3 regions of the Streptomyces sp. NBC_01454 genome follow, and region 1 is predicted to be linked to each of the others. Evidence: riboswitches for the same ligand, from Rfam matches in the RefSeq annotation. Region 1 holds a riboswitch; each other region holds the start of a gene.
The links. A riboswitch is a leader RNA that binds a small molecule or an ion and turns the genes downstream of it on or off. The one in region 1 is predicted to bind cyclic di-AMP.
Positions count from the first base shown of each region.

Region 1 (10,934 bases):
TACGTGGGCCCGCCCCCGCCGCAGCCGCTGCCCGCCACCGCGCTCCGATAGCGGGCGGTGCGGCGGCCGAGCCGGGCCCCCGCAGCCGGCGGTCCGTTACGATCGACAGCTCGTCCGCCGCCGGTCCGCGCGGCCCGCCACCCGCACCATGGAGGCGCCCCCTTGGCCACGCAACAGATCCCGGTCGTCGTGCTCGCGGGCTTCCTCGGATCGGGCAAGACCACCCTCCTCAACCATCTGCTCGGCACCGGCGACGGCACCCGTATCGGCGCGATCGTCAATGACTTCGGCAGCATCGAGATCGATGCCATGACCGTCGCCGGACAGGTGGACTCGATGGTCTCGCTCGGCAATGGCTGTCTGTGCTGTGCCGTGGACACCAGCGAACTGGACACCTACCTGGAACGGCTCGCCCGCCCCGCAGCCCGCATCGATGTGATCGTCATCGAGGCCAGCGGACTGGCCGAGCCGCAGGAACTCATCCGGATGATCCTCGCCAGCGAGAACGACCGGATCGTCTACGGCGGCCTGATCGAGGTCGTCGACGCCGCCGAATTCGAGGACACCAGGGCCCGCCACCCCGAACTGGACCGGCATGTGGGCATCGCCGACATCGTGGTGCTCAACAAGGCCGACCGCATCGGCGACGCGGCACGACAGGAACTCATCGCCACCCTCGCCGACCTCGCTCCCGGCCGGCCCGTGATCTGCACGGCGTACGGCCGGGTCGACCCGGAGCTGTTCTTCGACCGCGCGCCGGGGGAGGGCGACGACCCGGCCGTACGGCAGCTGTCCTTCGAGGACCTGTTGCGCGAGGCCGTGGCGAACGAGGACGCCGCCCACGACTGCGACGGCCACTGCGCTCACCCCGACCATGCCCACGCGGAGGGCCACTTCCACGCCGCCTACCAGAGCGTGGAGTTCACCTCCACCGAGCCGATGCACCCGCGCCGCCTCATGGACTTCCTCGACAGCCGCCCGGCCGGTCTCTACCGCATCAAGGGGTTCGTCCACTTCGACGTGCCGGAGAACCGCCAGAAGTTCACGCTGCACGCGGTCGGTGACTTCCTGCGTTTCTACCCCTCGCCGTGGCCGAAGGGCGAGGAGCGGTGCACCCAGCTCGTCATGATCGGCAGCGGCATCGACGCGCCGGCCCTGCGCAAGGAGCTGGAGAACTGCCGGGACAGCACACCGTCGGAGGCGGGCGCCCACAGCATGTGGGGTGTGCTGCGGTACGTGGCCGCGCGCGAGGAGGACTGGTGACGCCGCCGGGCCGGTGAGCCACCGACCCGACCGCGTCCACTCCCCATCCTGCCGACTGCCGACCGCCGGCTACACCGGCCCGGCCAGCGCTGCCACGGGCTTCGTCAGCGGCACTCCCGAGCCGTCCCGCCGCGGATCCACCTCGGGCAGCTCGACGGGCGAACCCTTGGCGTCCGCGGCCCGCACCGGAGCCGGCCCCACCCACGCCAGGGTGAGACAGTCCTCGCCCTTCAGGAACCGCTGGCAGCGCACACCACCGGTCGCCCGCCCCTTGCGCGGATACTGGTCGAACGGGGTGAGCTTGGCCGTCGCCACCGAGTCGTCCAGCGTGCCGTGCGAGCCGGCGACCGTGAACACCATGGCATCGGCGGCCGGATCGACCGCGGAGAACGAGAGCACCTTCGCGCCCTCGCCCAGCTTGATGCCCGTCATGCCGCCCGCGGGCCGGCCCTGCGGCCGTACCTGCGCGGCCTGGAAACGCAGCAGCTGCGCCTCGTTGGTGAGGAAGACCAGGTCCTCCTCACCGGTGCGCAGCTCGGCCGCGCCCACGATGCGGTCGCCGTCCTTGAGGGTGATGACCTCCAACTCCTCCTTGTGAGAGGGGTAGTCGGGCACCACCCGCTTGACCACGCCCTGCTCCGTGCCGAGCGCCAGGCCCGGTGAGGACTCGTCCAGCGTGGTCAGGCAGATCAGCTGCTCGCCGTCCTCCAGCGTCAGGAACTCCGAGAGCTGTGCACCGCCGGAGAGACTGGGCGCGGCTGCCGTCTCCGGGAGCTGCGGCAGATCGATCACCGAGATCCGCAGCAGCCGGCCCAGGGACGTCACCGCGCCCACCTCGCCGCGGGTCGTCGCCGGCACCGACGAGACGATCACGTCGTGCTTGACGCGCCGGGCGTCGGCGTCGAAGGGCACCTCTCCGGTGACCGTACGGGCCAGCAGGCCCGTCGAGGACAGCAGCACCCGGCACGGGTCGTCGGAGACCTCCAAGGGCACCGCACCGACCGTGGTGCCCGACGACTCCAGCAGGACCGTGCGCCGGTCCGTGCCGTATTTCTTCGCCACGGCGGCCAGCTCGCCGGACACGAGCTTGCGCAGCTCCGTGTCCGAGTCCAGGATCCGCGTCAGCTTCTCGATCTCGTCCTGCAGGCGGTCCCGCTCCGACTCCAGCTCGATCCGGTCGAACTTGGTCAGCCGGCGCAGCGGCGTGTCGAGGATGTACTGGGTCTGGACGTCGCTCAGCGAGAAGCGCTCGATCAGCCGCTCCTTGGCCTGCGCGCTGTTCTCGCTGGAGCGGATCAGACGGATCACCTCGTCGATGTCCACCAGGGCCGTCAGCAGGCCCTCGACCAGGTGAAGACGGTCGCGCCGCTTGGTGCGCCGGAACTCGCTGCGCCGGCGCACCACGGTGAAGCGGTGGTCGACGTAGACCTCCAGCAGCTCCTTGAGGCCCAGCGTCAGCGGCTGGCCGTCCACCAGCGCGACGTTGTTGATGCCGAAGGACTCCTCCATCGGCGTGAGCTTGTAGAGCTGCTCCAGGACGGCCTCGGGGTTGAAGCCGTTCTTGACCTCGATCACCAGCCGCAGGCCGTGCGCGCGGTCGGTGAGGTCCTTGACGTCGGCGATGCCCTGCAGCTTCTTCGAGCCGACCAGGTCCTTGATCTTGGAGATGACCTTCTCGGGGCCGACCGTGAACGGGAGTTCGGTGACGACCAGGCCCTTGCGGCGCGCGGTGACGCTCTCGACCGTGACCGTGGCGCGGATCTTGAAGGTGCCGCGGCCCTTCTCGTACGCGTCCCGTACGCCGTCGAGCCCCACGATCCGGCCGCCCGTCGGCAGGTCGGGGCCCGGCACGAACCGCATCAGGGTGTCGAGGTCGGCGTTCGGATGCTTGATCAGATGGCGGGCGGCGGCGATGACCTCGCCCAGGTTGTGCGGCGGCATGTTCGTCGCCATACCGACGGCGATACCGGACGTGCCGTTGACGAGGAGGTTGGGATACGCGGCGGGGAGGGCGACGGGCTCCCGCTCCTGGCCGTCGTAGTTCGGCGCGAAGTCGACGGTGTCCTCGTCGATGGACTCCGTCATCAGGGATGTCGCGGACGCCATCTTGCACTCGGTGTACCGCATCGCGGCGGGCGGGTCGTCATTGCCCAGCGAGCCGAAGTTGCCGTGGCCGTCCACCAGCGGCAGCCGCATCGAGAACGGCTGCGCCATGCGCACCAGGGCGTCGTAGATGGACGCGTCGCCGTGCGGGTGGAGCTTACCCATCACCTCGCCGACGACGCGGGCGCACTTGACGTAGCCGCGCTCGGGCCGCAGGCCCATCTCGTTCATCTGGTACAGGATGCGGCGGTGCACGGGCTTGAGACCGTCGCGGGCGTCCGGCAGGGCGCGCGAGTAGATGACCGAATACGCGTACTCGAGGAAGGAACCCTGCATCTCGTCGACGACGTCGATGTCGAGGATCCTCTCCTCGAAGTCGTCCGGCGGCGGGGTCTTCGTGCTGCGGCGGGCCATCGCGGCTGCGGCTCCTTCTGCTGCGTCTACTGCCGATATCGGAAAGCGTCGGTCAACCCGTCGGGTCAACCGGGCGGGGGCTCAGCCCGCGCATATCTCTGAGTCTGACGCCGACCATTGTGGACCGCCCCACCGACAACGCTGACCGCGACTCCCCCTTCGGCCCCCGAGGAAGCCGCACGGGGCGCACGTACAGGGCCGGTCGCCCGGGAACTTCGCCAGATGCCGACGCGCTTGCATACAGTGACAGAACTTCCTCGCAAGCGGATCGAAGGGACGTACATGCCCATGGGTCACACGGCCACAGAACAAGCCGGCTCCGGCGGCCTGACAGCGACCGAGCACCGGCTGGCCAACGGCCTGCGCGTGGTGCTCTCCGAAGACCACCTGACACCGGTCGCAGCGGTCTGCCTGTGGTACGACGTCGGCTCCCGCCACGAGGTCAAGGGCCGTACGGGCCTGGCTCACCTCTTCGAGCACCTGATGTTCCAGGGCTCCGCGCAGGTGACGGGCAACGGCCACTTCGAGCTGGTGCAGGGTGCCGGCGGCTCGCTCAACGGCACCACGAGCTTCGAGCGCACCAACTACTTCGAGACCATGCCCGCCCATGAGCTGGAGCTCGCGCTCTGGCTGGAGGCGGACCGGATGGGCTCGCTGCTGACCGCGCTCGACGACGAGTGCCTGGAGAACCAGCGCGACGTCGTCAAGAACGAACGCCGCCAGCGTTACGACAACGTCCCCTACGGCACGGCCTTCGAGAAGCTGACGGCCATGGCGTACCCGGAGGGGCACCCGTACCACCACACGCCCATCGGGTCGATGGCCGATCTCGATGCGGCGTCCCTGGAGGACGCGCGGGCGTTCTTCCGTACGTATTACGCGCCCAACAACGCCGTGCTGTCGGTCGTCGGTGACATCGACCCCGCGCAGACGCTGGCCTGGGTGGAGAAGTACTTCGGCTCGATCCCCTCGCACGACGGCAAGCAGCCGCCGCGCGACGGCACGCTGCCCGACATCATCGGCGGCCAGCTGCGTGAGGTCGTCGAGGAGGACGTGCCCTCCCGCGCCCTGATGGCGGCCTACCGGCTGCCGCACGACGGCACCCGTGAGGCGGACGCCGCGGATCTCGCGCTGACCGTACTGGGCGGCGGCGAGTCCTCCCGTCTGTACAACCGGCTGGTGCGCCGTGACCGCAGTGCGGTGGCCGCCGGCTTCGGCCTGCTGCGGCTGGCCGGCGCGCCCTCGCTGGGCTGGCTGGACGTGAAGACGTCCGGCGGGGTGGAGGTCCCCGGCATCGAGCGCGCGGTCGACGAGGAGCTGGCCCGCTTCGCCGCCGAGGGGCCGACCCCGGAGGAGATGGAACGGGCGCAGGCCCAGCTGGAGCGTGAATGGCTGGACCGGCTCGCCACGGTCAGCGGCCGCGCCGACGAACTGTGCCGCTTCGCCGTCCTGTTCGGCGACCCGCAGCTCGCGCTGAGCGCCGTCCAGCGTGTCCTGGACATCACCCCCGAGGAGGTGCAGGCGGTCGCCAAGGCCCGGCTGCGCCCCGACAACCGCGCGGTGCTGGTCTACGAGCCGACCGAGCCGAACGACGCCGCCGACACCGAGGAAGGGCAGGCGGACCAGTGAGCGACGCCACCACCCACGCCGACACCCCTGTGAGCACGATGGACTTCCACCCGCAGCCCCAAGGCGGCGCGCCCAAGCCGTGGGCCTTCCCGGCGCCGGACCGCAGCCAACTGCCCAACGGTCTCACCCTCCTGACCAGCCACCGCCCCGGCCAGCAGGTCGTCGCCGTCGAGATCAACCTCGTCGCGCCCCTGGACGCCGAGCCCGAGGGCCTGGACGGCGTTGCCACGATCATGGCGCGGGGGCTGTCCGAGGGCACCGACAAGCACGACGCGGAGGAGTTCGCCGCCGAGCTGGAGCGCTGCGGCGCCACCCTGGACGCGCACGCCGACCACCCCGGTGTACGGGTCTCCCTCGAGGTGCCGGCCTCCCGGCTGCACCGCGCGCTCGGCCTGCTCGCCGACGCGCTGCGCGCCCCCGCCTTCCCGGAGAGCGAGGTCGAGCGGCTGGTCCGCAACCGCCTCGACGAGATCCCGCACGAGCTCGCCAACCCGGCCCGGCGCGCCGCGATGGCGCTGTCCAAGGAGCTGTTCCCGGCCACGGCCCGGATGTCGCGCCCGCGCCAGGGTACCGAGGAGACCGTCGCGCGCATCGACGCCGCGGCCGTCCGCGGCTTCTACGACGCCCATGTACGGCCCGCCACGGCCACCGCCGTCATCGTCGGCGACTTCACCGGCGTCGACCTGGACGCGGCGCTGGCCGACACCCTCGGCGCCTGGAGCGGCTCGACGGCCGAGCCGCTGAAGGCCTCGCCGATCGCCGCCGACGACACCGGCCGCGTGGTGATCGTCGACCGTCCCGGTGCCGTCCAGACGCAGCTGCTCATCGGCCGGATCGGCCCCGACCGGCACGACCGGGTGTGGCCCGCGCAGGTCCTCGGCACGTACTGCCTGGGCGGGACCCTCACCTCCCGTCTGGACCGTGTGCTGCGTGAGGAGAAGGGCTACACCTACGGGGTGCGCGCGTTCGGCCAGGTGCTCCGCTCCACCGCCCCCACGTCCCCCGAGGGGGCCACGGGTGCCGCGCTGCTGGCCATCAGCGGCTCGGTGGACACCGCCTCCACCGTTCCGGCCCTCGAGGACCTGTGGAAGGTGCTGCGGACCCTCGCGGCAGGGGGGCTGACCGACGACGAGCGGGATGTCGCCGTGCAGAACCTCGTCGGGGTCGCGCCGCTGAAGTACGAGACCGCGGCGGCCGTCGCGGGCACGCTGGCCGACCAGGTGGAGCAGCACCTCCCGGATGACTTCCAGGCGCAGTTGTACGCCCGCCTCGTGGAGACCGGCACGGTCGAGGCGACCGCGGCGGCGGTCAGCGCGTTCCCCGTGGACCGGCTGGTGACGGTCCTCGTGGGTGACGCGGCGCAGATCGCCGAGCCGGTCAAGGAGCTGGGCATCGGCGAGGTGACGGTCGTCGGCGGCTAACCCCGCCCGTATGACGAAAGGTCATATATCGACAAAGCGGCTCCCGTGGCACTCACTCGCCACGGGAGCCGCTGTATGTCCGTTTTCTTACAGCTGGTTGCGCAGGTTCTTGTGGCATCCCGCACAAAAATCGGCTTCTGTTTGCCCCACGAAAGTGGCCCCGTTTAGCGTCGTCCCGGCTGTTCGTCACAAGTCCGCCACAACAGTGGCACCGGACAGTCATCGCCGAGTCCCCGTACGGCGCGAGCCAGGGGAGCCGGGGACCCACGCGTCCCTTGGGGTGAATCGGACTCCTCTCCCGAGGAGCCCGTAGGAGACCTTCCTGCTCCGAACCCGTCAGCTAACCCGGTAGGCGAGAAGGAGGGAAAGGACAAGCCCGTACATGGCGTTCATCCGTGCCACCGGGAAGCACCGCCGCGCCAACCGTCCTACCCGGACGACCCGCAACGTCGCCGGTATAGCCACCCTCGCGGCGGGCGGTGTGGTCGCCTCCGTGGCCTCGCCGGCACTGGCCGCGACGGACGTGGCACCCACCCATGACACCGGTCTGCAGCAGGCCGTCGTGATGGGTGACGAGCTCGCCGGCCATGTCGCGGCCCAGGCCGACGCGCAGCGCGCCGCCGCGGAGTCCGCCGCCGCACAGGCGAAGGCCGAAGCCGTCGCGAAGAAGCAGGCCGACGAGGCCAAGCGGCGTGCCGAGGCCGCCCACAAGGCCAAGGTGCGCGCCGCCCGCGATGCCGAGCGCAAGCGTCTGAACACCTTCGTCGCGCCGGTCGCCGACTCCTACGTCTCCACCGGCTACAAGGCGTCCAGCAGCCTGTGGTCCTCGGGCAGCCACACCGGCATCGACTTCCACGCCGCCTCCGGCACCAGCGTCCGTGCCGTCGGCTCGGGCACCGTCGTCGAGGCGGACTGGGGCGGCTCGTACGGCAACAACATCGTGATCAAGATGAACGACGGCACGTACACCCAGTACGGTCACCTGTCGTCGTTCGCCGTCTCGGTCGGCCAGAAGGTCACCCGCGGCCAGCAGATCGCCCTCTCCGGTGCCACCGGCAATGCCACCGGCCCGCACCTGCACTTCGAGGCCCGCACCGGCCCCGACTACGGCTCGGACATCGACCCGATCACCTACCTGCGCGCACACGGCGTCAACGTCTGACCTGCCGCTGGCCCGTCCCCACGCCCGGGAGGGGTGCCCCGCACCGCGCGTCCTCCCGAAGCCCCGGTCCCATGACCGGGGCTTCGGCGTATCCGGCGCGGCGTCGCGTTTGCGGTGCGGGGGGCGTGCACCGGAGGCGGAGCCGGCGTGCCCACGACTTCCGGCCAAAAGTATCCATGAATATTCTGTGCCCGTCGGAAAAGCCGTGCCGGTCTAATAGAGTCACGGAAAAGCCGCCGACCGGCGGCGTTTCCTGGGGATCACGGCGGAGGCTCGGAAGATGCGAGGCCATATTTCCGCGCATGCGGTGTGCACGGCGATTCGCGACGACATTGTCTCCGGTGCGCTGGCGCCGGGGAGCCGGCTGATCGAGGAGATCCTCGCGGCCCGTTACGGCGTTTCCAGAGTGCCGGTCCGTGAGGCGCTGCGCACCCTGCAGTCCGAGGGCTTCGTCACCACCCGCCACCACGCCGGGGCCTGCGTCGCCGAGCCCACCGCGCAGGAGGCGGCCGATCTCCTGGACGTCCGCGCCCTGTTGGAGCCGCTGGGCGCCGCCCGCGCGGCCGCCCGCCGCAGCCCGGCCCACCTCAAGGTGCTCCGCGGCCTGGTGCGGCTCGGCCGCGAGCGGGCCCGGCACGGCGATCCGGGGGACCTGCAGCAGCTGGACGACTGGTTCCACGAGACGCTGGCCCAGGCGGTCGGCAGCCCCAGCCTGACGGCGCTGCTGACCCAGCTGCGGCGCAAGATCGAGTGGATGTACGCCGTGGAGCCGCCGACCCGCTCCGCCGAGTCGTGGGACGAGTACGGTGCCGTGCTGGACGCGGTGGCCCGGGGAGACGCGGAGCGGGCCCGCGCCCTGATGGCGGCTCATGTCGAGCGCTCACTCCCCGTGTACCGGCTGCGACGCCCGCTCAAGACCGGGGTGAGGGATCCGAAACCGCCCGTCAACACGGTGCGCGTCCGCCCTTAACAACCGTCCCGTATACAAAGAGGTCCCGCATGCGAAGAAGTGCGGGACGTGTGGAACGGGCTTCGGTGAGCAGAAGCGAGATCCCTCCGGTGCAAATGCGGCCGGTATTCGGGGATCTATTCTGTGGCGCCGCGAACGGTGAATGGTGCGCGCCGAATGGTGCACGTTTTGCGGCACCGAGATGGGTTGTCACAGCTGACGTGCGCGCTATTTCTCGCCCGCCGGATTTCCGGGTGGTCGGGAAAATCCGGTGCACCCGCGCGACAAAGGCGCGCGCGGCGGCCGTGCACACACCGTGGCCCCGCCTCGGACTCAGGGCGCAGTGAAGCGGCCCCGTCGCGGCAACCGGTGACCGGTCGCCGCGACGGGGCCGCCGCGTACAGCAGAGAGCCTGTGGGCTCAGACGGTCTCGGGGAGCTCCTCGAGACCCTCGGCGACGAGCTTGGCCAGGCGGTCGAGCGCGGCCTCGGCGCCGTCGGCGTCGGAGGCCAGCACGATCTCCTCGCCGCCCTGGGCGCCGAGGCCCAGGACCGCGAGCATGGAGGCGGCGTTCACGGGGTTGCCCTCGGCCTTGGCGATCGTTATCGGGACACCGGAGGCGGTGGCCGCGCGGACGAAGATCGACGCGGGGCGGGCGTGCAGGCCTTCGGCCCAACCGACATTGACGCGGCGCTCTGCCATGGTGTTGCCCTTCAAAGTCGTGACTGTTGTCTAGACCAGTCTCTCACGCTGCCGGACCTGCTCCAGCGGACGCGCCTGCTGGCCTTCGCCGCCCCTGGTCCCCAAGGGAGGCCCGGCCGGCCGGGCCCGCCGCACGGTCTCCACGGCATCATCGGCCTGCCTGCACCCCGAGCGTACGCGCGCCGGGCCCGTTGTCGGTGCCCGGCCGTACGCTGTCCGCATGCAGAAGTCGCAGGACCACGCGTACCCGACCCACTGGGAAGCAGACGTGGTGCTGCGTGACGGCGGGACGGCGCGGATCCGCCCCATCACCCCCGACGATGCCGAGCGGCTGGTCTCCTTCTACGAACAGGTCTCGGACGAGTCGAAGTACTACCGCTTCTTCGCCCCCTACCCGCGCCTGTCCGACCGCGATGTGCACCGTTTCACCCACCACGACTACGTCGACCGGGTCGGTCTCGCCGCGATGGTCGGCGGCGAGTTCATCGCCACCGTCCGCTACGACCGGATCAACGACCAGGGCCTGCCCGCCAAGGACCCCGAGGACGACCAGGCGGAGGTCGCCTTCCTCGTCCAGGACGCCCACCAGGGCCGCGGCGTCGCCTCCGCCCTCCTGGAGCACATCGCGGCCGTCGCCCGTGAACGCGGCATCCGCCGGTTCGCCGCCGAGGTGCTCCCGGCGAACTCCAAGATGATCAAGGTGTTCACCGATGCGGGCTACACCCAGAAGCGCACCTTCGAAGACGGTGTGGTCCGGCTGGAGTTCGATCTGGAGCCGACCGAGCAGTCCATGGCTGTGATGCGCGGCCGCGAGCAGCGGGCCGAGGCCCGCTCCGTCCAGCGGCTGCTCACCCCGCGCTCGGTCGCCGTCATCGGCACCGGCCGCGCCACCGGCGGTGTCGGCCGCACCGCCCTGCGCAGTCTCCTGGACTCCGGCTTCACGGGCCGGGTGCACGCCGTCAACCACGCGTTCCCCGACGGGATGCAGCGGCTGGACCCCGAAGGCGTACCGGCCGTCCGCGCGCTGCGCGAGATCTCCGAGCCGGTCGATCTCGCCGTCGTCGCCGTGCCCGCGGACCGCGTCCCCGACGTCGTCCGTGACTGCGGTGAACACGGCGTCCAGGGGGTGCTGATCCTGTCCTCCGGTTACGCCGAGGCGGGCCCGGAGGGCAGGGAGCGGCAGCGCGCCCTGCTCGGCCAGGCCCGCTCGTACGGCATGCGGCTCATCGGCCCCAATGCCTTCGGCCTGATCAACACCGCCCCCGGTGTGCGGCTGAACGCCTCCCTCGCG
Region 1 is NZ_CP109460.1:2,063,270-2,074,203, reverse strand. It holds gene OIU81_RS08990 (citrate synthase/methylcitrate synthase) at 1-51, shown strand, start outside; gene OIU81_RS08985 (CobW family GTP-binding protein) at 163-1,263, shown strand; gene OIU81_RS08980 (DNA gyrase/topoisomerase IV subunit A) at 1,333-3,780, opposite strand; gene OIU81_RS08975 (M16 family metallopeptidase) at 4,069-5,409, shown strand; gene OIU81_RS08970 (M16 family metallopeptidase) at 5,448-6,830, shown strand; cyclic di-AMP (ydaO/yuaA leader) riboswitch at 7,044-7,200, shown strand; gene OIU81_RS08965 (M23 family metallopeptidase) at 7,213-7,992, shown strand; gene OIU81_RS08960 (GntR family transcriptional regulator) at 8,273-8,962, shown strand; gene OIU81_RS08955 (HPr family phosphocarrier protein) at 9,362-9,643, opposite strand; gene OIU81_RS08950 (bifunctional acetate--CoA ligase family protein/GNAT family N-acetyltransferase) at 9,864-10,934, shown strand, end outside.

Region 2 (8,080 bases), 1.5 Mb from region 1:
ACACGCCGCGCCCGAGCAGGACATCTCGCTCTACATCAACTCCCCCGGCGGCTCGTTCACCGCGATGACCGCCATATACGACACGATGAACTTCGTGTCGTGCGACGTGCAGACCGTCTGCCTGGGGCAGGCCGCCTCCGCCGCCGCGGTGCTGCTGGCCGCCGGCGCCCCCGGAAAGCGGCTGGCACTGCCCGGCGCCCGGATCCTGATCCATCAGCCGGCACTCCACGAGCCCGTCCAGGGCCAGGCCACCGATCTGCAGATCCAGGCGGAGGAACTGCTGCGCACCCGCGACATGTTGGAGGAGATGCTCGCGCGGCACACCGGTCAGCCCCGTGCGCGGATCGCCGCCGACATCGAACGCGACAAGATCTTCGACGCCCGCGCCGCCCAGGAGTACGGCCTGATCGACGGCCTCACCCGCGACCGCAAGCAGTCGGCGCACCCGCCCACCGGGCGGTGAGCGCGCATGCTGCCACCCGAACTCCCGCCGCTGCCCGCCCTCACCCGCGCCGAGGGTGAGCTGATCGACCGCTATCTGGAGGTGCTCGATCTGCTGGGCCGCATCAACCCGGCCCGCGGCGGTGGCACCTACAGCGGGCTGCGCGCCGCCCAGGCACTCGTCGGCAAGGCCACCGGACTGCGGGACGCGCTGACACTGATGCACCAGCGCGGCGAGAGCGAGCTGCACCGCGACACCCTGACCCGCGCGCTGCGGGTGCTGGACGGCGAACGGCGGGCCGGGCTCGTGGCGCTGCCGCCGCCCGAGGAGATCTGACGCGACACGCGGTGGGGCTGCCCATACGGCGTAGCCCTCACGGCCGTTGCGCAGTGGCCACGAATTGCCCCTTCACCGGCAATTTCTCCGGTCCCGGATGTTTCGTTCCAGGTCCGGGGCGTGCGACACCCGGGATCCTGACGCCTGAGGGAACAAAACCCACCATTCAGGCCAAATGTGACCCATCTCACACACGGCAATTTCAACTCGGAGTTTGGGCGGCGGGTGCGTGAGGATCCCTTCGACGACAAGACCCCGCCACAGCGACGGGGCGGTCCGGACGGGCGCCTAATCCCGCCGCCGTACCGGATGTCCGGTCGACGTTCTGGACCGGCGGGAGCGGAGGACCCGAGCAGGACGGGGTCCACGGCCTTCACGGGCCGGCGGACTCCTTGGGGTGAAGCCGTACGCACGGCCGGGCATTCTTCGCCTGCCCGAACCCGACAGGTCTTCCTTCGCAGGCGGCTGACGAAGGGTTTGCGCATGACTGTGCGCATGCATACGCCGAGTGTGCTGGCGCGCACCGGCACCGTCGCCGCGCTGACGCTGGTCACGCTCGGCGGAACGATGATCGCCCCGGGAGCGACCGGGGACGTGGAGGCCGCGTCCGTGTCCGCACACGCGCTGCGGGTCGCCGCCTCCAAACGGGGCTCCCCCTACCGGTACGGCGCCCAGGGGCCCAACGCCTTCGACTGTTCCGGGCTGACGCTGTACTCGTTCCTGCGCGCCGGCCGGGTCCTGCCCCGTACCGCCGCCGCGCAGTACAGCCGCACCCGGCACGTCCCGGCCGCGGCCCGCCGCGGTGGCGACCTGGTCTTCTTCCATTCGGGCAGCGGCATTTACCACGTGGGGATCTACGCCGGGAACGGCCGGATGTGGCATGCGCCCAAGGCCGGGAGCACGGTGCGGCTGGAACGGATCTGGAGCCACGGGGTCTGGTACGGGCGGGTGCGCTGAGCCGCGCACTCTTCTGACTACCCGTCAATTACCTCCGGCCGAACGGCCGGAGGCACGGGGCGTGCCGCGATTCAGGCGAGCACCACCTCGACCAGCAGGACGCCCCCCAGCGCCGTCAGCAGCGCTCCGGTGGTGGCCTCCAGGGCACGGGCCACCCGCGGGCGGCGCAACCAGGTGCCCAGACGGTCGACGAGCAGCGCGACGGCGGGGAACCACACCAGCGCCATCGCGACGACCAGGGTGGCCAGCAGCAGCGTACGGGGCAGTGCGGGCTGTCCCGCCGGGACGAACTGCGGCAGCAGACTGAGAAAGAGGACCGGGGCCTTGGGATTGAGCGCGTTCGCCAGGAAGCCCTGGCGCAGGCTGCGCGCGGTGCCCAGCGGCGCGGCCGGGTGGCTGTCGTCGCCCGGCGCCCCTTCAGCGGGTGCGGCCGTCGGGTCCGTGGTGGCCGCCGGGCGCCGCAATGCCGCGGTCAGCGCGCGGGCCCCCAGATACAACAGATAGCCCCCGCCGAGCAGTTGGACGGCCCCGAACAGCGCGGGCACGGCGACCAGCACGGCCGCGAGCCCGGCCACCGCCACTGCGGTGTGCACCAGCAGCCCGCCGGCGACCCCGACCGCGGTCGCCACCCCCGCGCGCCGCGAGTCGAGCGCGTTGCGCACCACGACCGCGAAGTCCGCGCCCGGCATGGTGACCATGCCCGCGGCGACTCCGGTGAAGGCCATCAGCTGTCCGTCCATGCCAGCAGCTTCGCTGGTCAGAGCCTTTAATGGGTAGTGGCAATGTTCTGGGAGGGCCTAAAGAGGTTCTTATGTACGACCCCACACGACTGGCCGCACTGGTGGCGGTGGCCGAGGCCGGCTCGATCACCCGGGCCGCCGCCCGACTGGGCTACACCGCGCCCGCACTCTCCCAGCAGCTGGCCAAGCTGGAGCGGGAGGCGGGGACGGCGCTGCTGGTGCGCCACCACCGGGGGACGCGGCTGACGGCGGCCGGGGAGCTGCTGCTCGTGCGGGCCCGGCGGGTGCTCGACGAGCTGGCGCAGGCGCGGCACGAGCTGGCCCGGCTGGCGGGGCTGTCCGGGGGCCGGCTGCGGGTCGGCACGTTCATGACCGCCGGTACGCATCTGCTGCCGCCCGCGCTCAGCGCCTTCCGCCGGGCGCACCCCGATGTGGAGCTGAGCGTGACGGAGTACGTGCCGCCACAGGCCGCCGAGGCGGTGGCGGTGGGCGACGTCGATCTGGCGCTGACGCATGCCTATGTGCCGGGCGAGGCGATGCCGCCGCCGGACGGGGTGCGCCTCGAACCGCTGCTGACGGAGGAGCTGGTGCTGGTCACGGCGCCCGGCCATGCCCTGTCGGCGGGCCCCGGACGGCTGCCGCTCGCCGAACTCGCCGGACAGCCGCTGGTCAGCATGGCGCCGGCCAATCCCAACCGGCGGGAGGTGGAGGCGGTGCTGGCGGCGGCCGGGGCGAGCGTCGCGGTGCGCTGTGAGTCGCCGAGCTATGCGGTGGCGTGCGCGCTGGTGAGCGCGGGGCTGGGGGTGGCGGTGGTTCCGGAGATGGTGGCGGAGGGCTCGGTGACACCGCTGGGGGTCCGCCGGCTGGACCCGCCCGAGCTGCGCCGCCGGATCGCGGTCGCCCACCGGCCCGACGCCGGCAGCCCGGCCGCGGACACCCTGCGGGCCCTGCTGCGCGGCGCGTTCGCCCGCCACTCCCCCGCACCGTGACCACGGGAACGACGACGGGCGACGCCCGCTCCTGACGACGGGTCAGCCGACCGGCGCCGTGGCCAGGATCGTGCCGACCGCCGTGTCAATCTGATCGTCCGTCAGGTCCGCCCGGGCGGTCAGCCGGAGCCGGGAGATCCCGTCGGGCACCGACGGCGGCCGGAAGCAGCCGACGACGAGTCCGGCCGCGCGGCAGTCGGCGGCCCAGCCGACCGCCGCCTCCGGCGAGGGCGCGCGGACCGAGACCACCGCGGCGTCCGGCCGCACCGCCGTCAGACCTGCCGCGGTGAGCCGGTCGTGCAGCGTGCGTGCGACCTGCCCGGCCCGGGTGGCGCGCTGCGGTTCACGGCCCAGCACCCGCAGCGCGGCGAGTGCGCCGCCGGCCGCCGCCGGGGCGAGACCGGTGTCGAAGATGAACGACCGGGCGGTGTTGACCAGGTGCTCGATGACCCGGGCCGGGCCGAGCACCGCACCGCCCTGCGCGCCCAGCGACTTGGAGAGCGTCACGGTGGTCACCACATCGCCGTCGCCGGCGAGCCCGGCCGCCCACAGTGCGCCGCGGCCGCCCTCGCCGAGGACGCCCAGTCCGTGGGCGTCATCGACGAGCAGCGCGGCGCCCCGCGTCCGGCAGACCTCGGCGAGTGCGGGGAGCGGGGCGGCGTCGCCGTCGACCGAGAACACCGAGTCGGTGACGGCGAGCGCCCGGCCGTCGTGGCCGCCGAGCGCGGCGCGTACGGCCTCCGGGTCGGCGTGCGGGACCACTTCGGTGCGGGCCCGGGACAGCCGGCAGCCGTCGATGAGGGAGGCATGGTTGCCCGCGTCGGACACGACCAGGGTGCCGGCGGCGGTGAGCGCGGTGACCGCGGCGAGATTGGCGGTGTAACCGGACGAGAGCACCAACGCGGCCTCGAAGCCGCAGAAGGCGGCGAGTTCCGACTCCAGCCGGGCGTGGAGTTCGGTGCTGCCGGTCACCAGCCGGGAGCCGGTCGCGCCCGCGCCCCAGCGGTGTGCGGCGGCGGCCGCGCCACGGGTGACCTCGGGGTGCCGGGCGAGTCCGAGGTAGTCGTTGCCGGCCAGGTCGAGCAGCGGGTGGTCGGCCGGGCGGGGACGAAGGGTGCGGACCAGTCCGGCGCGCCGGCGTGCGTCGCGGGCTTCATCGATCCAGTCGAAGGCGGTGCCGGGTGCCGGACGGCGGGCCTCGGCGGGGGCCGCCGGTGAGCTGTCGCGGGGCAGCGTGGGGGCGGAGTCCTGCGGCATCGGCGTCCTTCGTCCGTGGGCCTCGATTGTGGGCTGTTGATAGACGTTAGCGGTCGTTCCGCAGGCCCACAGTGTGGCGATACACACACCTCCATCCAGGGTCGTTGTGGGAATCCTCCTTGGCCGGGGACGGTGACGTAGGCCAGGATCAACGCCATGGACCTGCTGAACGCACTGGTGGACAAGGGATTGCGGCGCGAGTTGCCGACCCGCGAAGAGGCGCTGGCCGTGCTGGCGACCTCCGATGACGAACTGCTCGATGTCGTGGCCGCGGCCGGAAAGGTGCGCCGTCAGTGGTTCGGGCGGCGGGTCAAACTCAACTATCTCGTCAACCTCAAGTCGGGTCTGTGCCCCGAGGACTGCTCGTACTGTTCGCAGCGGCTGGGGTCGAAGGCGGAGATCCTCAAGTACACCTGGCTCAAGCCGGACGACGCCTCCAAGGCGGCGGCCGCGGGGGTCGCCGGCGGGGCCAAGCGCGTCTGTCTGGTGGCCAGTGGCCGTGGTCCCACGGACAGGGACGTGGACCGCGTCTCGAAGACGATCTCCACCATCAAGGAGCAGAACGAGGGCATCGAGGTGTGCGCCTGCCTGGGTCTGCTCTCCGAGGGTCAGGCCGGGCGGCTGCACGAGGCGGGCGCCGATGCGTACAACCACAACCTCAACACCTCGGAAGCCACATACGGCGACATCTGCACCACGCACGACTTCTCGGACCGTGTCTCCACCGTCCAGCAGGCCCAGGCGGCCGGAATGTCGGCCTGTTCCGGGCTGATCGCCGGTATGGGGGAGAGCGACGCCGATCTCGTCGATGTGGTCTACGCGCTGCGCGAGCTGGACCCCGACTCCGTCCCGGTGAACTTCCTGATCCCCTTCGAGGGCACCCCGCTCGCCAAGGAGTGGCACCTCACCCCGCAGCGTGCGCTGCGCATTCTGGCGATGGTGCGGTTCGTCTGCCCGGACATCGAGGTGCGGCTGGCCGGCGGCCGCGAGGTGCATCTGCGCAGCATGCAGCCGCTGGCGCTGCACCTGGTCAACTCCATCTTCCTCGGCGACTATCTGACCAGCGAGGGCCAGGCCGGCAAGGACGATCTGGCGATGATCGCGGACGCCGGTTTCGAGGTCGAGGGCACCGACACCAGCACGCTGCCCGAGCACCGCCGCGCGAGCTGCGGCGGGGCGGAGCACGCGGAGTCCACCTGCGCGGGCGGCGACGCGGCGCCCGCCGCCACGATCCCCGCGCCGCCCGAGGAGAGCCGCCGCGACCTGGTCTCGGTGCGCCGCCGGGGTGCCGGTACCGAGCTGCCGCCCAATGCCTGAGCCGCTCTCCCCCCGCGAGCTGCTGGCCCTCGACCGGCAGCACGTGTGGCATCCGTACGGGCCGATGCCCGGCCGGACCGCACCGCTGCTGGTGGAGTCGGCCTCCGGGGTCCGGCTCCGGCTGGCCGAACCGGTCGAGGGCCGGGACGAGTTGGTGGACGGCATGTCGTCGTGGTGGTCGGCGGTGCACGGCTACAACCACCCGGTGCTCAACGAGGCGGCGCACGGCCAGCTGGGGCGGATGAGCCATGTGATGTTCGGCGGGCTCACCCATGAGCCCGCGGTGCGGCTGGCGAAGCGGCTGGTGGACATCACCCCGGAGCCGCTGGAGCACGTCTTCCTCGCCGACTCCGGTTCGGTGTCGGTCGAGGTCGCCGTGAAGATGTGCCTGCAGTACTGGCGCTCGCTCGGCAAGCCGCGCAAACAGCGGCTGTTGACCTGGCGGGGCGGCTATCACGGCGACACCTGGCAGCCGATGTCGGTGTGCGATCCGGACGGCGGAATGCACGAGCTGTGGCAGGGGGTGCTGCCGCGGCAGATCTTCGCGGACGCGCCGCCGGCCGGCTTCGATGCCGCACCGGACGAGGCGTACGCGGCGCAGCTGCGCGAGCTGATCGGCCGGCACGCCGAGGAGCTGGCGGCGGTGATCGTGGAGCCGGTGGTCCAGGGTGCGGGCGGGATGTCGTTCCACTCCCCCGGATATCTGCGGGTGCTGCGGGAGGCCTGCGACGCGCATGGCGTGCTGCTCATCTTCGATGAGATCGCGACCGGCTTCGGCCGTACGGGCTCGCTCTTCGCCGCCGGACACGCCGGGGTCTCCCCCGATGTGATGTGTCTCGGCAAGGCACTGACCGGCGGCTATCTGACCCTGGCGGCGACGCTGTGCACGGCGGCCGTCGCGGACGGCATCTCCCGCGGTGCCCTGCCGGTGCTGGCGCACGGCCCGACGTTCATGGGTAATCCGCTCGCCGCGGCGGTCGCCGATGCCTCGATCGATCTGCTGCTGTCCCAGGACTGGGCGCAGGAGGTCAAGCGGATCGAGACCGGACTGCGGGCGGGGCTGGCGCCGGCCGCGAGCCACGCCGGGGTCCGCGAGGTGCGGGTGCTCGGCGCGATCGGTGTCGTGCAGCTCGACCACGAGGTGGACATGGCGGCCGCGACCCGGGCGGCGGTCCGGGAGGGGGTGTGGCTGCGCCCGTTCAGGGACCTTATCTACACCATGCCGCCGTACATCACCGGCGACGACGATCTGGCGCGCATCTGCGCCGCGGTGTGCGCGGCGGCCCGCGAGGGCTGACCTCGCGGCGGGCGGGAGCGGGCCGGGCAGCCGGCCGGCCCCGGCCCCGGCCGCGCCCCCGCCGGCGCGGCGCGCACCGGCACTCTTCACCAGGAACCATCCGGCCGTCCCCCGGGGGACGGCCCGCGCAGAGTCGGAGGCACACCATGTCAGTGCTGTTCGTGACGGGTACGGGCACGGAGATCGGCAAGACCGTGACCACCGCCGCGATCGCCGCGGCGGCGCTCGCCCGGGGTCGCTCGGTGGCCGTGCTCAAACCGGCCCAGACCGGTGTCACGGCACACGAGACGGGCGACGCGGCGGAGGTCGAGCGGCTGGCCGGTCCGGTCACCACCCTGGAACTCGCCCGCTTTCCCGACCCGTTGGCGCCCGCGACGGCCGCGCTGCGGGCCGGTCTGCCGCCGGTGCTCCCCCAGGACATCGCCGAGGCCGCCGCGAAACTGGACGCCTCGCACGACCTGGTGCTGGTCGAGGGCGCGGGCGGGCTGCTCGTCCGCTTCGACGCGGACGGCCACACCCTCGCCGACGCCGCGCGGCTGGCGAAGGCCCCCGTGCTGGTGGTCGCCCAGGCGGGCCTGGGCACCCTGAACGCCACCGCGCTGACCGCGCTGGCGCTGCGCGCGTACGGACTCGACTCCCCGGGCGTCGTCATCGGCAGCTGGCCGGCCGCGCCCGATCTGGCCGCGCGCTGCAATCTGGCCGACCTCCCGGAAGCGGCCGGCGCCCCGCTCCTCGGCCTGGTCCC
Region 2 is NZ_CP109460.1:572,346-580,425, forward strand. It holds gene OIU81_RS02075 (ATP-dependent Clp protease proteolytic subunit) at 1-463, shown strand, start outside; gene OIU81_RS02080 (hypothetical protein) at 470-778, shown strand; cyclic di-AMP (ydaO/yuaA leader) riboswitch at 1,067-1,257, shown strand; gene OIU81_RS02085 (C40 family peptidase) at 1,262-1,735, shown strand; gene OIU81_RS02090 (LysE family translocator) at 1,807-2,475, opposite strand; gene OIU81_RS02095 (LysR family transcriptional regulator) at 2,547-3,464, shown strand; gene OIU81_RS02100 (8-amino-7-oxononanoate synthase) at 3,507-4,721, opposite strand; gene bioB (biotin synthase BioB) at 4,878-6,038, shown strand; gene OIU81_RS02110 (adenosylmethionine--8-amino-7-oxononanoate transaminase) at 6,031-7,335, shown strand; gene bioD (dethiobiotin synthase) at 7,434-8,080, shown strand, end outside.
Region 2: linked by a shared signal. The riboswitch ahead of OIU81_RS02085 (C40 family peptidase) and the one ahead of OIU81_RS08965 (M23 family metallopeptidase) in region 1 are both predicted to bind cyclic di-AMP.

Region 3 (10,934 bases), 2.4 Mb from region 1:
AGCCGGTCCTCACTGCTGGAGTTGTCCATGATGATTCGACAATCGTCGAGCACATCCGGCAGGACGGCAAGTACGTCACTGAAGCTCACGGGGGATTCGGCAAACGCACCGGCGGGCACCCTCTCCGTCTCCGCAACCCAGAGCCGGCGCAGTTCTTCGATGACACTCGCCTCGCCCAGCTGTCCCGCGAGACTTTTCCTCTCGAAGTCCAGCGGAGCATGAAAGCTGTTGTGAACCGTGGTGTTCACGCTCGTGTGGATGAGCATCGTGTTGTGCGGATTTCCCGTTCCTCGGACGCGCCGTGCAGCTGCACAAAGCCAGAAATAGCGGAGCGCGTCCCGCAGCGTTTCCGTGATCTCGGGAGCGAAGCCTTCGACATCGGCACGTTTCAACGGTCGGACGCGCGCGACATCCTCATCAGGCACCTGACGGATCATGTCGTATCCGTCATCGACCTCGGCCGGGTCCTCCCCGTCGAGAGCGTACCGACCGAAGAGCACCTCGGTCCCGAAGTACCCGTGCCCCTCGGGACTCGGCAGATTGACGATGAAGTGCTCAGGGTAGAGATCGTTCTCCGCGGACGGGTCGATGAGAAGGTTGGCGAAAGGGGAAGCGGTGTAGCCGACGTACGCCGACTTGGGCAGCCGGTCCAAGATTTCTCGGATGAGCGGGTTGATCGACTTCGTGGCGACGGTTGCTTGATCCGCCTCGTCGTCGATCACCAGCGCCGGGCAGTCCTGGAGGTATTCGGAGGCGGAGCCCAGCCACTCGGAAAGCTTTCGAAGCACGGTGGCATTCTTTTTGACCACACACAGCACATGGGTGCGGTTACTTCTTCCGAAGTATGAGGCGGCATTGTCACCTGGCGTGAAGTCCTTGTCGAGACCGGTGAGCTGCGACCACCTGGTGGGGTTTGCCTGGACCAGTTGCTTGACGAGCCTGGCTTGCGTCTGGCGCCGCAAACCGTTATGGATGCCCGACAGGACAATGAACAACTTGTATCCGCGGTCTGCAGCCTTGGACATGACGGCGGTGAAATTCGTGGTTTTCCCGGACTGCACATAACCGACCACGAGCCCGCGAGTGGAGAACTTCTTCTCACGCGGATGGCTGAGGAGCGACACGATGCGTGTCGACGAAGAATCCAGACTCGCGAGCGAAGGAGAATCAAGCGACCACCCGCTGTCCTGGCACAACTGATCCACCATCGCCGGCCAGCACTTGTCCCGCGGACGAGGGCCCGTGTACCAGGTGTCACGGTTGTCCAGAACCACGGAGCGCGGCTCTTCCATTTCCCTTATCCGGATGGTCCGCTGCTCGTGCATCTCGATGATCTTTTGAATGGCGTCCTGACCGATCTGCAGGACTTCCAGTTTCTTTACGGATTCCTCAGGCGTGCCGGTGTCGAGCAGATCCCTGAAAACTTCGTACATGCGCTCGATTTCATCACTCACGAGATCTTCCACCGTCTTCGCCTCACCCTGGACCGGACCCGTCGCGGGCCGGGATGCCGGTGTTCCGAGCGCACGCGTCACACAAGTGACGCTCGAGCCGAACAAGGGGTGCCCCCGCCCACGCCACGATTCTCGGCCACTGGGCGGAGGCATTGCCACCGGTCGCGAAACAGTGGGTGCCCCATCTCGGAATTTCGGCTGAAGCACATGGGTATTCACGGGAAATCATGGCGATTTCGCCATAGTTGGCCGGCTTGAAATCGCCCCTGCGGGTGCTCCGGTCGGTGTGCGGCTCCCCGACGTAGGCTCTACGACGGCTTGTCCCTGATGTGGAGGTTCCCCATGACCCGCGTACCGACAGGCGTGATCGCCGCAACCGGCCTGCTCGGCGGCTACGCCGTGGCCCGCTGGACCAAGAAGCGGCCCCTTGGGGGAGTGGCGTTGTTGGCGGCCGGGGCCGTGGCGGCCAAGGGGTGGCAGCAGAAGGCCGGGAATGCGACGGCGGTGGCGTTGGGCGGGGCCTATGTGGCGGCGTTTGCCGGGTCGCATCCGCTGGCGAAGAAGATCGGGGCGTGGCCTTCGGTGTGCGCGGTGGCGGGTGGGATGGCCGCCGCGTCGTGGGCAGTGGTGGACCGCCGGCAGGGGTGAGGGCCGGGGTCGGCGGAACACGGGGCCGGCCCCGTGTTCCGGCCCCGCCCGTGGTTGTTCCCCTGGCTCAGGCCGAAGCCTCGTTCAGCAAGGTGAGTTCGGCGTCGCTGAGCGTCAGATCTGCCACCGCCAGCAACGCCGGCAGCTGATCCACCGTGCGGGCGCTGGCGATCGGGGCCGCGACGGTGGGCCGGGCGGCGAGCCAGGCCAGGGCGACGGTGGCGACTTCGGCCTCGTGGGCGGTGGCGACGGTGTCGAGGGCCTGCAGGACGCGGAGGCCGCGGTCGGTGGTCAGATGCTTGGCGGCGGCACCGGAGCGAGCGCTGTCGGTCGTGGTGCCCGGGCGGTACTTGCCGGTCAGGAAGCCGGAGGCGAGGGCGTAGTACGGCACCGCCGCCACGTTGTTGCGGGCGGCCACGTCGGCGAGGTCGCCCTCGTAGGTGTCGCGGGAGACCAGGTTGTAGTGCGGCTGGAGGGCGACGTAGCGGGCCAGGCCCTCGCGGGCGGAGAAGGCCAGGGACTCCGCCAGGCGCGGCGCCGAGATGTTGGAGGCGGCGATCTCACGGACCTTGCCGGCCCGGACGAGGTCGTCGAGGGCCGTGAGGAACTCCCCGACCTCGACCGATTCGTCGTCGTAGTGGGTGTAGTAGAGGTCGATGTAGTCCGTGCGCAGGCGGGTCAGGGAGTCGTCGACCGCGGACTTGATCGTCGCGGCGGACAGACCCTTGAGGTCCGGGTGGGCGCCGACCTTGGTGGCGATGACGACGTCGGCGCGGTTGCCGCGCGAGGCCAGCCAGTTGCCGATGACGGTCTCGGACTCGCCGCCCTTGTTGCCCGGGACCCACGCCGAGTAGACGTCGGCGGTGTCGATGAAGTTGCCGCCGCCGGCCACATACGCGTCGAGCACGGCGAAGGACTCGGCTTCGTCGGCCGTCCAGCCGAAGACATTGCCGCCCAGGGAGAGCGGGGAGACGGAGAGCGAGCCGAGGGACTTGGGGGTGCGGGGGCCTTGAGTCGTGGTCATGCGAAGGTGCAGCGTCGGCGGGACGGAAGTTATTCCTGGGTCCGGCCGCCCACGCCGCATCTCGCGGCTCCGCGCCCAACAGCGGTTTCCCGCAGGGGCGTTACACCTTGATTCCGTGGTCCCGCAGCCACGGCATCGGGTCGATCGGGTCGCCGCCGCCGGGGCGCACCTCCAGGTGGAGATGGGGGCCGGTGACATTGCCGGTGGCGCCGACGCGGGCGATGACCTCGCCGGTGCCGACCTTGCCGGAGGTCTTCACCATCGAGGACAGATGGCAGAACCAGAGTTCGGTGCCGTCGTCGAGGGTGAGGACGAGGCGGTAGCCGTACGCACCGGCCCAGCCGGCCTGGGTGATGGTGCCGGAGTGGATCGCCTTGACGGGCGTGCCGGACGGTGCGGCGAAGTCCTGACCGGTGTGGTCCGCGGCCCAGCGGTCGCCGGCCTCGCCGAAGCCGGCGGTCAGGGTGAAGGAGGCGACGGGGGCGGTAAAGCTCTGGGCCAGCTTGGCGAGGCGCGCGGCCTCCGCCTTCTGACGGGCCGCTTCTTCGGCCTGGCGCTTGGCCTCCATCTCGGCTGCCTTCTTGGCGGCGGTGGCCTTCTCGGCCGACTGCTGGTGGGCGGTGGCTTCCTGCTCGGCCCGCTGGAGGGCGGTGTGTTCGGCGGTGTCGCGGGCCTCCTGCTCACCGGCGCCCTGCTGCACGTCGGCCTGCTGGAGGATCCGGCTGCGCAGCGCCTCGCCGGGGCCCGCGCCGCCGTCGTCCGCGCCCGTGCGGGTGGCCTGGGTGAGGGGACCGGAGGCGGCATCCGTGGAACCGGAGGCCGTGCCGGCGTCCGCGTCCGCGTCGGATATGAGGCCGCCGACGCCGGGGAGGGACGCGGCGTCCGGGAGGGCGCCGGAGAGGTCGTCGGCCATTCCGCCGAGGTCGGGCATCGAGATCGGAAGCGGCGGGCGGTCCTCGGCCGAGGCCATTCCGCTCGCGCCGACCGCGGCGATCACTCCGACACCCAGGACCGTGCCGCCGCGGGCGAGGCCGCCGGCACGCTGCTTGGCCACCCGGTGCTTACCGCGGACGGAACGGACGGATTCCTCGGTGGGATTCCATTCCTCCCACGGACCGTCGCCGTTTCCGTCCGGATCACCGGGGCCCCGGAAGGCACCTCGGTCATCGGGCTCAAAGGCGGACGAACCCTCGGGGGCAGGCCTGTTGGACGCCACGGAGGCGCACTCCTTTCCTTCCTTCTCGCCTACCGGGTTAGCTGACGGGTTCGGAGCAGGAAGGTCTCCTACGGGCGCCCGCTGGCGGAGGGCGTCCGATTCACCCCAAGGAAGTGGTTCCCCGGTTCCCTTGGTGCAGTTCGAGGTGCTGGGGGTGCGTGAAAAGCGCGTGCGGGATTCGGCGTCAGCGCACGGTGCCGCCTCTTGCGGCGGCTGGGACGACCGCGCTGCGTTATCGGACAGTAATAGAGATCGCATCCGAATTCCAAGCCTTCCCACGAATCGATACGGCCGGCACACGAGCCGGGGCAGGGACTTTGCGGCTCATCGGGGTGGCAACCGGGCGAGTCGCCCACCCGGCGCTAAACGATCTCGCGGTGATTGTGCGTCAGTTGTTATGCGGAGGGGTGGCCCTCAGTTACGGAACGTGAGAGCAGTAGCGTCGGATCATGGTCGTCAACGCCGGGAACACCGGTCATGTCGGGGGCGCCGGTGGCGCATGGGCAGTGGCGGAGCGGTACCGGGAGTTCTCCTGGCACCGGGCGCGGGGGCGGTCCGAGGCGCACGAGGAGTTGAGCGCGCGGATCGGCCAGGACGAGGAGTTCTGCGCGCTGTTGTCGGGGGCGCTGCCCGCCGGCGAGAAGCAGCAGCCGGCCCTGCTGCTCGCCGCCGTCCGCCACCTCGACGGACCGCACGCCGATCTGGGCCCGCGCGGTGCGGCCGCGTACGAACGGTGGCGCGAGTGGACGGTCCGGCACTGGGACGAGGTGCGCGCGGTCATCATGCGGCGCACCCCCCGGACCGACGAACCGGCCCACTGCGCCGCACTGCTGCCGCTGCTCGCCACCCTGCCGCAGCCGCTGGCACTGCTGGAGGCCGGGACGACCGCGGGGCTGGGCCTGCACCCCGACCGCTATCGCTACCGCTACGCGCACGCCCCGTTCGCGCACGCCCCGTTCGCGGACGGCGCGAAGGACGGGCCGGGGGACGGGCCGGAGGACGAGCCGGGGAACGGGCTGGGACACGGCCGTGCGGGCCCCCGTACCGAGGCCGGGGCGCCGGAGAGTCCGGCGGTGTTCGGATGCCGTACGGACTGGCCGGCCCAGGAGCTGGCCGGCCGGCTGCCCCGGATCGTCTGGCGGGCGGGCATCACCTCCGATCCGCTCGACCCGGTGTCGGAGCCGGAGGACCTGCGCTGGCTGCAGGCGCTCGTCTGGCCGGGCGACGGAGAGCGGGCGGCGCGGCTGTCGGCGGCCGTCGAGGCGGTGCGGACGGCGCCGCGGCCGCGGATGGTGCGCGGCGATCTGGTCGGCGACCTGCCCGCGCTCGCCGCCGAGGCGCCGCCCGAGGCCACCCTGGTCATCTTCCACAGCGAGGCGCTGGGCTCGCTTCCGCCCGCCCGCCGCGAGGAGTTCGCGCGGCTCGTCCGGTCGCTGCTCGACGGCCGTCCCGGCGGCGGGCACTGGATCTCCCACGAGCCGCACGCCGTCCTGCCGTGGATCACCCCGCCCGCGCACCGCTCGCCCCACCCGGACCGGCCGGACGCCCGGCTCACCCTCGCCCTGGACGAACGCCCGGTCGCCCTCACCGGTCCGCACGGCCGGAGCCTGCACCGACTGCCGGCCCCGGCAGACACGGCCAACACGGCCAACCCAGCCAACACAGCAAACCCAGCAGACGCACCCGGAACCTGAGCCCCGGCCCGGCCCCGCCGACCACGTCCCGCACGGGCGCACCCCTACTCCCCGCTCCCTACTCCTCGCTCCTTACTCCCGCTCCTACTCTCCCATCGGCCGCTGCACCGCCAGCAGGGCCACATCGTCGGCCGGTTCGCCGCCCGTGTGCCGGGTGACGTCCTCGATGAGGGTGTCCAGGAGGACGTCCGGGCCCGGGAAGCGGCCGCCGCGCAGTCTGCCCGGCGGGTGGTAGCTGCGGCCGAACAGATCACGGGCCGCGGTCACCCCGTCGGTGAAGCAGAGCAGCAGGGCACCGGCCGGGAAGAACGTCTCGTCCGGCCGGCCGGGCCGGCTGCCCACCCCGCTCATCCCCAGCGGGAGCCCCGGCTCCGCCGGAAGCAGCTCGCGCAGCCCGCCGTCCGGGGCGAGCAGCAGCGGGGCGGGGTGGCCGCGGTTGAGCACCCGCAGGACGGACGGCTCGCCGGCGGGCAGCTCGGCCAGGAGGGCGGTGGCGAAGTCCTCGGACCGGTCGGGGCCGTCGCACCGCTCGCGCTCCCGTTCCAGCGCCCGCTCCAGCCGCGCCGCCACCGCCTCCAGGGTGGTCTCCTGATCCGCGGCCTCACGGAACGCGCCGAGGACGGTCATCGCGGACGCCACCGCCGGCAGGCCCTTGCCCCGTACGTCGCCGACGATCAGCCGTACGCCGTGCGGGGTGTCCTGCGCCGCGTAGAGGTCGCCGCCGGTCCCGGAGGCCGCTCGCGCACCCCGGTAGCGGGCGGCGACGGCGAACCCGGCGAGCCGTGCGGGCGGCATGGGCAGGACGGCGCGCTGGGCGGCCGCGGCCTCCTGCACGGCTGCCGGGTGGCCACCGCCGGCCCGCACCACCCGGTTGATGGCCGGCGCGAGCAGGGAAACGGCGAGGACCAGGACGATCTCCGTCACCGCGGCCCCGCGGGTCTGTGCGGCGCCGCGGTAGAGGACGGTCCAGATCTCGCCGAGCGTGGCGGCCAGGGCCGTCAGCGCGGTGGTCCGCAGCGAGGACAGCGGCGCGGCGGCCGGCGGGGCGGCGGCGAAGAAGGGGGCGGCGGTGCAGCCGGGTGGCGCCGCCATGCCGAAGGCCAGGCCGCCGATGATCAGCAGAACCGGGATGCGGCCCACCAGGCGGCGGACAGCCGGGGACACCGGGGCCCGCCGCTCCCCGCCGCCCTCGGGGGGCGCCGCACCGTCGCGCATCCGCACCGGCCCCTTCCCCTGCCGCCCGTCCACGCGGGCACCCACGCCGCCGTCCCGCCGTCCGCCGTCCCCAGGGTTGCCGGTACGGGACCGGGCGGCGAATCGCCGGGGGCCGGACGGGTCATCCGCCGGGGGCCGGGTGCCATGGACGTCTCCGGGCGCCCGCACCGAGGCCGGCGCGCCCCCAGGATCACGTGCGTCAGGGCCACTTGGGACCGCGGGCGAGAGCGGCATACGACGAAGGGCCCGGACCGTCTCCGGCCCGGGCCCTCGGGGCGCCGGTGGGCGCCGCGGACGGCTCTCCCGTCCGTTTCTGGTGGGCCATCAGGGGCTCGAACCCTGAACCAATGGATTAAAAGACCCGACGAACCGGGGACCCAGGGTCCCAGGTAGTCCACCGGAGTCCGGTTCTCCCTGGTCACGGCACCTACAGCTGACGCCAGGTCCAGCGCCGGACCGGCCTGTGTCACGCCGTCCGCTCACGCATCGCTCACGCATGGCGGACGGCTGACCAGGCATTCGGCGCAGCGTCTTACGCGTAGGTATCGCAAGTCAGGCAGCGACGGGTCGCCACTCGCCCGGCGTTGCCCTCGGTGGCTCGCAGCGGCTGCGACTCCGATATGCGGGACCAGGCATCGGGATCGGGGCCAGCCACCCAGCCGAACTTCGGCCCAGCGATTTCGCTGTCGGAGAGGTGGTTGCAGCCGGGCAGGTGGGCGTTCCCCGCAGGCGACACGATGATGGCGTGGGGCGGCTGCCCGTGGCGGCTGGCCTGTTTCGGTGCTTGGCCGCCAACAATGCGAGGAGCCACACCCTCGGACGGGCAGGCGCACCCCGCCCCGATGATGAGATCACAGCGATCGCAGCGCTGTTCCGTCACGGCCTGTCGTCCTCTCCAGTCGGATGCCCGGCTCCTCACCCAAGACCCGTGAGACGAGAGCTGGTGAAGTCGGATCACCATCCCACCTTCCTCAGCCCCAGTCCGGCGATTGCGTCGTGTGCCTCCGGAACCCTCTGCCGCCCCCGTAATGACTGGTTGCCAAGCAGCTTTGGCCACGCGACGCGGACCTATCCTGTGCCCTGAGCTTGGGAATCAACGGGGCTTGGAGCAGTCATCCGGCCCTGACCTGCAGAAATGCTGCCTAGCGCCGTCGTCCGATGGTGCCCCGCGTGACCGCTGTTGACCGGCCTGAAGGGCACGGATGGGGCACGGACATTCGTGGCGCTTGTCGTGCAGTGCTCTGGACGCTGGTCGGTGAGGAAGGATGGCGCCCAAAAGCCCGCCGTGCCAACAGGGTTACGCATGCAAGGCCGGCGCAACGAGCCAGGGGACTCCGCATCGTCCTGCCGGGTCCTTCTCGTCCGGGGTGTCCCCTGGCCACAGATTTTGCTGGGGGGCAAGGGGCGGGCGTCAGCTTCCGCAGCCGCAACCCGCGACAGAGTTCGCGTCGACCGGCTTGCTCGCGCAGCAGGCGTCACTGCCGGTGCCTGCGGACGGATCGTCGCTCTTGCCGAGGGTGTCGGCGTCGGCCTTGACGACGTAGACCTCCCACGGCTCCTTGCCGGGGCCGTGTACCCACACCTTGTCCTGCAGGGCGTAGCAGCACGAGGTGTCGTTCTCCTCGAACGTGGCGAGGCCGGCGTCCTTGAGCCGGGTCGTGGCGGCCGTCACCTGGTCCGTGGACTCGACCTCTACTCCGAGGTGGTCGAGGCGGGTCTCCTGGCCGGGCACGCCCTCGATCAGTACGAGCTTGAGTGGCGGTTCGGTGAGGGCGAAGTTGGCGTAGCCGTCGCGTCGCTTGGCCGGTTCGGTGCCGAACAGCTTCGAGTAGAAGGTGATCGACGCTTCGAGGTCGCTGACGCGAAGGGCGAGCTGTGCGCGGGACATGGCGGTCTCCCATCGGCTTACATTGATGTCTTTCGATGCAAGCTTGCGCCTTGGATTGAAAAACGTCAACATAGAAGCATGTCGAAACAAGAGCTTGTTGTGCTCGGTCAGGCCGATGAGGCAGGTGCGTGCTGCCCGGGGCTGCTGACAGCTCCCCTCGACGAGGGGCAGGCCGAAGAGCTGGCGAAGGTGTTCAAGGCGCTGGGCGATCCGGTGCGGCTGCGTCTGTTGTCGATGATCGCCTCGCGTGCCGGAGGCGAGGTCTGCGTCTGCGACCTCACCCCTGCGTTCGACCTGTCGCAGCCGACGATCTCGCATCACCTCAAGCTGCTCCGGCAGGCCGGCCTCATCGACTGTGAGCGGCGTGGCACGTGGGTCTACTACTGGCTGCTGCCCGAGATGACGGACCGCCTCGCGGGCATCCTGACGCGCCCCGCCGGCGAGCCCCTGCCCGCCTCGGTCGAGGCCGCCGGGGCTGCCTTGTGAGCGCCGTGCCCGAGCAGGCCGTCGCCGGCCGCCTGTCGTTCCTCGACCGGTACCTCGCCGTCTGGATCCTCGCCGCGATGGCTCTCGGTCTCGGTCTCGGCCGCGTCGTACCCGGCCTTGGGGACGCCCTCGCCAAGGTCACCGTGACCGGCGTATCGCTGCCCATCGCGCTCGGCCTGCTGGTGATGATGTACCCGGTTCTCGCGAAGGTGCGCTACGACCGGCTCGACACTGTCACCCGTGACCGTCGGCTGTTGTTGCCCTCGCTGCTGCTGAACTGGATCGTCGGCCCGGCGCTCATGTTCGCGCTGGCGTGGGTGTTCCTGCCGGACCTGCCCGAGTACCGCACGGGCCTGATCATCGTGGGGCTGGCGCGCTGCATCGCCATGGTGATCATCTGGAACGACCTGGCCTGTGGCGACCGCGAGGCCGCCGCTGTCCTGGTGGCGCTGAACTCGGTGTTCCAGGTGATCGCGTTCTCGGCCCTCGGGTGGTTCTACCTGTCCGTGCTGCCTGGGTGGCTCGGCCTTGAGCGGTCCGGCCTCGATGTGTCCGTGTGGGAGATCGCCCGCAGCGTGCTGATCTTCCTCGGCATCCCGCTCGCGGCCGGGTACCTGACGCGCCGGATCGGCGAGAAGGCCAAGGGGCGCGCTTGGTACGAGGCGAAGCTGATTCCGCGAATCGGCCCGTTTGCCCTGTACGGGCTGCTGTTCACGATCGTCATTCTCTTCGCGCTGCAAGGCGATGCGATCACCTCGCAACCGCTCGACGTCGCCCGTATCGCGCTGCCGCTGCTCGTGTACTTCGCCCTGATGTGGGCGGGCTCCATGGCACTTGGACGATCCGTCGGACTCAACTACTCCCGTGCGACGACGCTCGCGTTCACGGCCGCCGGCAACAACTTCGAGCTGGCCATCGCGGTAGCCATCGCGACGTTCGGCGCCACCTCCGGACAGGCCCTCGCGGGCGTGGTCGGCCCGCTTATCGAAGTACCCGTGCTGATCGGCCTCGTCTACGTCGCGCTGTACGCACGGCGCTACTTCACCATCGCCGAACCGCTGCCCGAGGAAGGCCCTGCCCGTGCCTGATGCTGCCCTGCCCTCCGTGCTGTTCGTCTGCGTCCACAACGCCGGCCGCTCGCAGATGGCCGCCGCGTTCCTCACGCACCTCGCGGGTGACCGCGTCCAGGTGCGGTCCGCCGGGTCCGCCCCCGCCGACGCCGTGAACCCGGCCGTCATCGCGGCAATGGCCGAGGCTGGCATCGATGTCTCGGCCGAGGTGCCCAAGGTGCTCACCGCCGAGGCGGTGC
Region 3 is NZ_CP109460.1:4,433,278-4,444,211, reverse strand. It holds gene OIU81_RS19695 (Z1 domain-containing protein) at 1-1,454, opposite strand, end outside; gene OIU81_RS19690 (hypothetical protein) at 1,797-2,102, shown strand; gene OIU81_RS19685 (aldo/keto reductase) at 2,170-3,126, opposite strand; gene OIU81_RS19680 (M23 family metallopeptidase) at 3,227-4,342, opposite strand; cyclic di-AMP (ydaO/yuaA leader) riboswitch at 4,354-4,500, opposite strand; gene OIU81_RS19675 (DUF2332 family protein) at 4,792-6,036, shown strand; gene OIU81_RS19670 (PP2C family protein-serine/threonine phosphatase) at 6,121-7,251, opposite strand; gene OIU81_RS19665 (ArsI/CadI family heavy metal resistance metalloenzyme) at 8,663-9,139, opposite strand; gene OIU81_RS19660 (ArsR/SmtB family transcription factor) at 9,218-9,625, shown strand; gene arsB (ACR3 family arsenite efflux transporter) at 9,622-10,713, shown strand; gene OIU81_RS19650 (arsenate reductase ArsC) at 10,706-10,934, shown strand, end outside.
Region 3: linked by a shared signal. The riboswitch ahead of OIU81_RS19680 (M23 family metallopeptidase) and the one ahead of OIU81_RS08965 (M23 family metallopeptidase) in region 1 are both predicted to bind cyclic di-AMP.